Regions from separate parts of the Saccharopolyspora sp. 7B genome, predicted to be linked through region 3. Evidence: riboswitches for the same ligand, from Rfam matches in the RefSeq annotation. Region 3 holds a riboswitch; each other region holds the start of a gene.

Region 1 (2,258 bases), on a different contig from region 3:
CGTAGGCGGCGACCCGGCCGATGGTGCGCACCGAGTCGGCCAGCGCGTCCGCGATCAGCACGTGCGCCACGCCGAGCTGCAACGCCCAGCGCAGCGCCTCCAGCGCGCCGGCCAGATCACCGGTGACGGCCTTCTCGGCCACCACGAAACCGGTCACCTCGGCACGGCCGCGGTGGTAGCGGCGCACCTCCGACTCGTCGATCTTGCCGCCGGTGTCGGCCACCAGCTGCGAGGCCGCGGAGGACAGCTCGCGCAGGTCGAAGCCGACCGTCTCGATCAGCGCGCCGACACCCGCGGCGTCGATGCGGCCACCCGCGCGCCGCACCTCGTCCTTGACGAACGCCTCCCGCTGCGGCCCCTTCGTGATCTTGTTGCACTCGGTGACGCGGGCGTTGAGCTTGCGCAACGCGCTCGGCAGCTCCTTGGCGTTCTTCCCGCGACCACCGCCGCTGTGCACGATCACCAGCACCACGCCGTCCGCGGGCTGCCGCGCGTGCGACAGGATCGCCTCGGCGATCTCCTTGCCCGCGTCCTGGGCCGCTTCGAGCGCCACCACGCGCCCTTCGGCGAACAGCGAGGGGCTCAGCAGCTCGTCGAGCTCCGGCGGGGTGAGTTCACTCACCTTGATCCTGCGCAGCTCCGTTTCCGGGTCGGCGGCGCGGGCAGCGCCGACCGCCTCCCACAGAGCGCGCTCCACCAGCAGTTCCTCGTCTCCGAGGATCAGGTACAGCGGATCGCAGACCACCGACGGCGAACTCATGGGGGCATCGTCCCACGACCCTGCGACACCACCGCCGTTCCCGTGCGCCGACCCCGTGCTGGCCAGGACGCGGCGGCCTCCCGTAACGTTGCAGCCACAACCGAATAGCTCATCCAGAGGGGCAGAGGGAACGGCCCGATGAAGCCCCGGCAACCATCTCGACCTTTCGCGGCATTCGCGAGGTAGTCGAAGAAATTGGTGCCAACTCCGACCCGCCCGCGGGACAGATGAGGAAAGGACCTCGCGATGACCGCTGCCGCCCATGCCCCGAACTCCACCGGCAAGACCTACGACCTCGGTCCGGCCGTCGAGCTGGTGTCGAAGGAAGAGGGCCACCGCCAGCCCCTGGCTCCCGAGTTCGTGTCCCTGGAGGACTTCTCGCCGCTGGAGGTCGCCTACGACTTCGGGCGCGTCCGCCGCGAGGACATCGAGGCAGGCCCCCGCTCCATCTGGCGCTACAAGAAGCTGCTGCCGGTGCCGACGAACGTCGAGGAGCACCCGAACACCGAGCCCGGCTGTACCAGGCTGGTGCGCGCGGACAACCTCGCGAAGGCGCTCGGCGTCAAGCGGATCTGGATCAAGGACGACACCGGCAACCCGACGCACTCGTTCAAGGACCGCGTGGTCGCCGTCGCGCTGGCCGCCGCCCGCGAGTTCGGGTTCAAGGTGCTGGCCTGCCCGTCCACCGGCAACCTCGCCAACGCCGTCGCCGCTGCCGCCGCCCGTGCCGGCTGGGACTCGGTGGTCCTCGTCCCGTCCAACCTGGAGCGGGCCAAGATCCTGATGAGCGCGGTCTACGACGGCTCGCTGCTCGCGGTGGACGGCAACTACGACGACGTGAACCGGCTGGCGACCGAGCTCGCCGCCGAGCACGAGGACTGGGCGTTCGTCAACGTCAACGTGCGGCCGTACTACTCGGAGGGTTCCAAGACCCTCGGGTTCGAGGTCGCCGAGCAGCTCGGCTGGCGGCTGCCGGAGCAGATCGTGGTGCCCATCGCATCCGGCTCGCAGCTGACCAAGGTGGACAAGGGCTTCCGCGAGCTCGGGCAGACCGGCCTGGTCGAGCAGAGCCCGTACCGGATCTTCGGTGCGCAGGCCCACGGCTGCTCGCCGGTCGCCAGCGCGTTCAAGCAGAACCACGACGTGGTGCAGCCGGTGCGGCCGGACACCATCGCGCGTTCGCTGGCCATCGGCGCCCCCGCGGACGGCCCGTACGTGCTGGACGTGGTCCGGCGCACCGGCGGGGCCATCGAGGACGTCACCGACGAAGAGGTCGTCGCGGGCATCCGGCTGCTGGCCCGCACCGAGGGGATCTTCGCCGAGACCGCCGGTGGCGTCACCGTGGCGACCGCGAAGAAGCTCATCGAGGCCGGTCAGATCGACCCGGACCAGGAGACGGTGCTGCTCATCACCGGCGACGGCCTCAAGACGCTGGACGCCGTGCAGGACCAGGTCGGTCCGAAGGCGACGGTCGCCCCGAACACCGATGCCGTGAACG
Region 2 (2,258 bases), on a different contig from region 3:
CCATGTAGAGCGTTTCGACGGTGGCACCGCCGAGCAGCTCCGCTACTTCCGCCCAGGGGGTCGGATCACTCACGCCGCGACTCCATCAACACTGACCGGGGTGCGCCGCACGTGCGCGTCCCGGTCGACCATCCACTTCAGGGCCGACTCGGACCGCTCGCCGGTGAGTCCGATGCGGAACTTCGCCACCGGGGTGTCCCCGAGCCGGGTGAGCCCGCCGCCGAGGATGGACAGCTCCACCCCGAAGCGGGCGGCCGCCTCCGGCAGCAGCGCCCCGACGGCGGCGAAGCCGACGAGGACCACTTCGGCGACCACGTCGTGCCGCACTCCGGGCACGGCGGGCGCCTGGTCGGTCTCGGGCAGCAGGCTGGTGCTGACCCGGCTGCCGGGTTCGGCGACGAGGTCGAGCACCTTGCCGTGCTCCACGACGCGCCCGCCTTCGAGCACGGCCACGTCGTCGGCGATGCGCCGCACCACGGCCATGTCGTGGGTGACCACCAGGACGGTGACGCCCAGTTCAGAACGCGCCCGGTCCAGCACGGTCAGCACCGAGTCGGTCGTGCCCGGGTCCAGCGCCGAGGTCGGTTCGTCGGCCAGCAGCACCGAGGGCTTGGCGGCCAGCGCGCGGGCGACCGCGATGCGCTGCCGCTGCCCGCCGGAGAGCCGGTCCGGGTAGGTCGGCGCCTTGTCGGTGAGCCCCACCAGGTCGAGCAGTTCGGCGACGCGGCTGCGGCGCTGCGGTGCGGGCATCCCGGCGGCTTCGAGCGGGAGCGCCACGTTGCCCGCGGCGGTCCGCTGCCGCAGCAGCGAGTCGCCCTGCGGCACGACGCCGATGTGGCGGCGGGCGGCGCGCAGCGCGGCGCCTTCGAGGGCCACGAGGTCGGTGCCGTCGACCCGGATGGCACCGCGGTCCGGCTTCTCCAGCAGGGCGATGCACCGGGCGAGGGTGGACTTGCCCGCGCCGCTGGGGCCGACGACGCCGAGCACGGCGCCCGCGGGGACCTCCAGGGACACGTCGTCGAGGGCGACGACGTCGGACCGGCTCGACTGGTCGTGCCGGAAGGACTTGGTGAGGTTCTCGACTGTGATCACGATCGCTCCGCATCAGCTCACGCCGGCCTGCGGGCATGCCGCGGCCGGGCGGGGAGGAACAGAAGGGCCTGGTGGGGCGGTGACGACTGGGGTCGTCAGCCGGCGAGGCGACAGGCCGTCGTGGTGCGGCGTCCGTGATCGATGACCCGGCGCTGGGTCAAGGCGAGGCCGTGCGGACCGGATCCGACGCGAGCGCGACCGCCGCGGGCCTGCCGGCGGCTGGTCCGGGGCGCACGTTCACCTGCGAGCAGAGTTTCAGACACCACAACTCCATCGACCCTGGCGTTAGCACCTGCTCCGGTGGAGTGGTTGCTGCGGCGTCGTGGAGCCAGGTCTCTCAGCCGCTCGGGATGGATTTCCCGCATAGTAGAACGCAGCGGTGTCGACGGGCGCAAGCCAAAAGCCGTCACTATGTGGAATCGTTTGACAAATCACATCCCCCTGTTGAGCAGGGGGGCATGGCCCGCCGTGAATATTCCGGTGACCTTATGTGATCAACACTACGGTTTTCCCTCCGGACGGACCAACGAAGTCCCGAAGGGAGGCGACGCAGCGGAACGTCAGCGCGCCGGTTCTCCGGCGGCCTCGGCCACCCGGGCGAAATCGGCCACGGTGAGCTGCTCGCCCCGCGCCGCCGGATCCACCCCCGCCGCCCGCAGCACCTCTTCGGCGCGCGCCGCCGACCCGGCCCAGCCCGACAGCGCCGCCCGCAGCGTCTTGCGCCGCTGCGCGAACGCCGCGTCCACCGCCGCGAACACCTGCGCCCGCGGCGCCGCCGACCGCGGATCGACCCGGGAGAACGCCACCAGCCCGGAATCGACGTTCGGCACCGGCCAGAACACGTTGCGCGGCACCGGCCCGGCGCGCCGGACGTCGGCGTACCACGCGGCCTTCACGCTCGGCACCCCGTAGGTGCGACCACCCGGTTTCGCGGCCAGCCGGTCGGCGACCTCGGACTGCACCATCACCAGCCCGGTGCGCAGCGACGGCAGCTCCGCCAGCAGGTGCAGCACCACCGGCACCGCCACGTTGTACGGCAGGTTCGCCACCAGCGCGGTCGGCCGCGGCTCGGCGAAGTCGGCGGCCCGCACCCGCAGCGCGTCGGCGGGCAGCACCCGCAACCGGTCGCACAGCTCGGGGGCGAACTCGGCGGCGGTGCGCGGCAA
Region 3 (2,258 bases):
CGTGCCGCTCCGGACCGGTGTTCCAGTCGATCTCGCCCGCGTCGGGGACCGATCGGGTGGCGCCGCCGCCGGCCAGGTACGGCTCGGCCCGGTCCAGCCAGTCGTCGCGGCCGATGAGCGCTCCCGCGCCGAACGGGGCGTAGAGCTTGTGCCCGGACAGCACGGCGTGGTCCACGCCGAGGTCGGCGATGCGCACCGGGCGGTGCGGGGCGAGCTGGGCGGCGTCGAGCACGGTGCGGGCGCCGTGCTCGCGGGCGACGCGGGCGAGCTCGGCGACCGGCCACAGCTCGCCGGTCACGTTGGACGCCCCGGTGAGCACGGCCAGCTTCGGCCCGTCGGCGCACTCGGCGAGCGCGGCGTCGAGCAGTCGCACCGCCTCCTGCGGGCTCTCCGGGATGCCGAGGTGGTGCACCCGCTCCCCCGCCCACGGCAGCAGCGCCGCGTGGTGCTCGGTGTCGAACACGACCACCGAGGTGTCCGCGGGAAGCGCGGCGGCCAGCAGGTTCAGCGCGTCGGTGGTGTTCCGGGTGAAGATCACCGAATCGGTGCGGCGGGCGCCGACGAACCGGCGCAGCGTCTCCCGCGCCCCCTCGTAGACCCGGGTGCACACCTGGGAGGCGAACCCGGCGCCGCGGTGCACGCTGGCGTACCAGGGCAGCAGCTCGTTCACGGCGTCGCGCACCGCGTTCAGGCAAGGCGCGCTGGCCCCGTGGTCCAGGTTGGCGTACTCGGCGGAACCGCCGGTGACCAGCGGAACCCGCAGCTGCGCGCCGACGACCGCGGGGACCGCGGGAACGGAGTCCACGACGGACCAGATCGGGGTTTCGGCGATCTCGCCGGTGGCGGAGCGGACGGCTGACGACACGATGCCTCCTAGGGCCTCACCGGGCCCGGAGCATTCGGGGCCCGCGCTTGCCGATCGCCCTGCGCGATCGGCCAGGTCCTCACCCGGGGCACCCCACCGCGGTAGGAGGGTTGCCGGCCAGCAAACCGGGGTTTCCCGCTGGCACTCATGACCTTCGACGGAGAAGACTAGGGATCGCCCCCGCCGCGCGCAACCACCCCGTGCGAAGTGGGAGGTGCGCCACGCCCGTCCGGGCGGATCCGCGGTGGTTCCCGCGGACCCGCCCGGCGGCGACCGATCAGACCCGTTCGACGGCGACCGAGACGTCCACGCCGTCCCCGACGCTGCCCGCGGAACCACCCGCGGCCGCGCCCTCGGACACGGCGTCGGCGAGCGTTTCGGCGGCGATGAACTCGCGGTGCGCGTCCACGGCGGCCAGCACCTCGGCCGGCGCGGAGACCTCGACGCGGATGCGGTCGGAGATCTCGAAACCGGCGTCCCGGCGCGCCTGCTGCACGACGCGCACCAGGTCGCGGGCCACGCCTTCGGCGGCCAGCTCCGGGGTGACGTCGCAGTCCAGCACCACCATCCCGGCGCCGCCCGGCAACGCGGCCGCGGCACCGGAGTCGGTGGACACCAGCCGCTCGGTGAACTCGCCCTCCTGCAGTTCGGTGCCGTCGGCGACCACGGCCCCGGCCGCGTTGCGGGTCCAGTCACCGGACTTCACGGCCTTGATCACCCGCTGCACGTCCTTGCCCAGCCGAGGTCCGGCGGCGCGGGCGTTCACGGCGATCTCGAACCGGCCGTGCGCGGCGACGTCGGTGGTCAGCTCGACCTCCTTGACGTTCACCTCGTCCCGGACCAGGTCGACGAACGGCCGCAGCGACTCGGCCTCCGGCATGGCCACGACCAGCTTCGCCAGCGGCAGCCGGACGCGGCGCGAGTTCGACTTCCGCAGCGCCAGCGCCGAGGAGCACACCTGCCGCACCCGGTCCATCGCGGAGACCAGCGCCGCGTCGGCAGGCAGCTCGTCGACCAGCGGCCAGTCCGACAGGTGTACCGAGCGGCCGCCGGTGAGCCCGCGCCACACCGCTTCCGCGGTCAGCGGCAGCAGCGGCGCCACCACCCGGCAGGTCACCTCCAGCACGGTGTGCAGGGTGTCGATGGCGTCGGCGTCCCCGGCCCAGAACCGGTCCCGGGAGCGGCGCACGTACCAGTTGGTCAGCACCTCCAGGAAGTCGCGGACAGCGGCGCACGCCCCGGCCGGGTCGAACACGTCCATCGCGGCCTGCACGTCGCCGACCAGCTCGTGCGCCTTGGCGAGCACGTAGCGGTCCAGCACGTGCTCGCTGTCCACCCGGAACCGGCCCTCGACTCCTTCGGCGTTGGCGTACAACGCCAGGAAGTACCAGGA

Evidence for each region. Region 3 has a riboswitch for S-adenosylmethionine ahead of LCD33_RS11140 (aminotransferase class V-fold PLP-dependent enzyme). Riboswitches for the same ligand answer to the same signal wherever they lie in the genome.
Region 1: another riboswitch for S-adenosylmethionine. It lies ahead of thrC (threonine synthase); the one in region 3 lies ahead of LCD33_RS11140 (aminotransferase class V-fold PLP-dependent enzyme).
Region 2: another riboswitch for S-adenosylmethionine. It lies ahead of LCD33_RS17820 (methionine ABC transporter ATP-binding protein); the one in region 3 lies ahead of LCD33_RS11140 (aminotransferase class V-fold PLP-dependent enzyme).

Annotation. Positions count from the first base shown of each region.
Region 1 covers NZ_JAIUKC010000166.1:22,051-24,308, forward strand. The annotation lists gene holA (DNA polymerase III subunit delta) at 1-760, opposite strand, end outside; SAM riboswitch class I at 867-994, shown strand; gene thrC (threonine synthase) at 1,007-2,258, shown strand, end outside.
Region 2 covers NZ_JAIUKC010000110.1:23,953-26,210, reverse strand. The annotation lists gene LCD33_RS17825 (methionine ABC transporter permease) at 1-73, opposite strand, end outside; gene LCD33_RS17820 (methionine ABC transporter ATP-binding protein) at 70-1,092, opposite strand; SAM riboswitch class I at 1,360-1,449, opposite strand; gene rsmA (16S rRNA (adenine(1518)-N(6)/adenine(1519)-N(6))-dimethyltransferase RsmA) at 1,653-2,258, opposite strand, start outside.
Region 3 covers NZ_JAIUKC010000058.1:14,827-17,084, reverse strand. The annotation lists gene LCD33_RS11140 (aminotransferase class V-fold PLP-dependent enzyme) at 1-832, opposite strand, end outside; SAM riboswitch class IV at 904-1,018, opposite strand; gene ileS (isoleucine--tRNA ligase) at 1,143-2,258, opposite strand, start outside.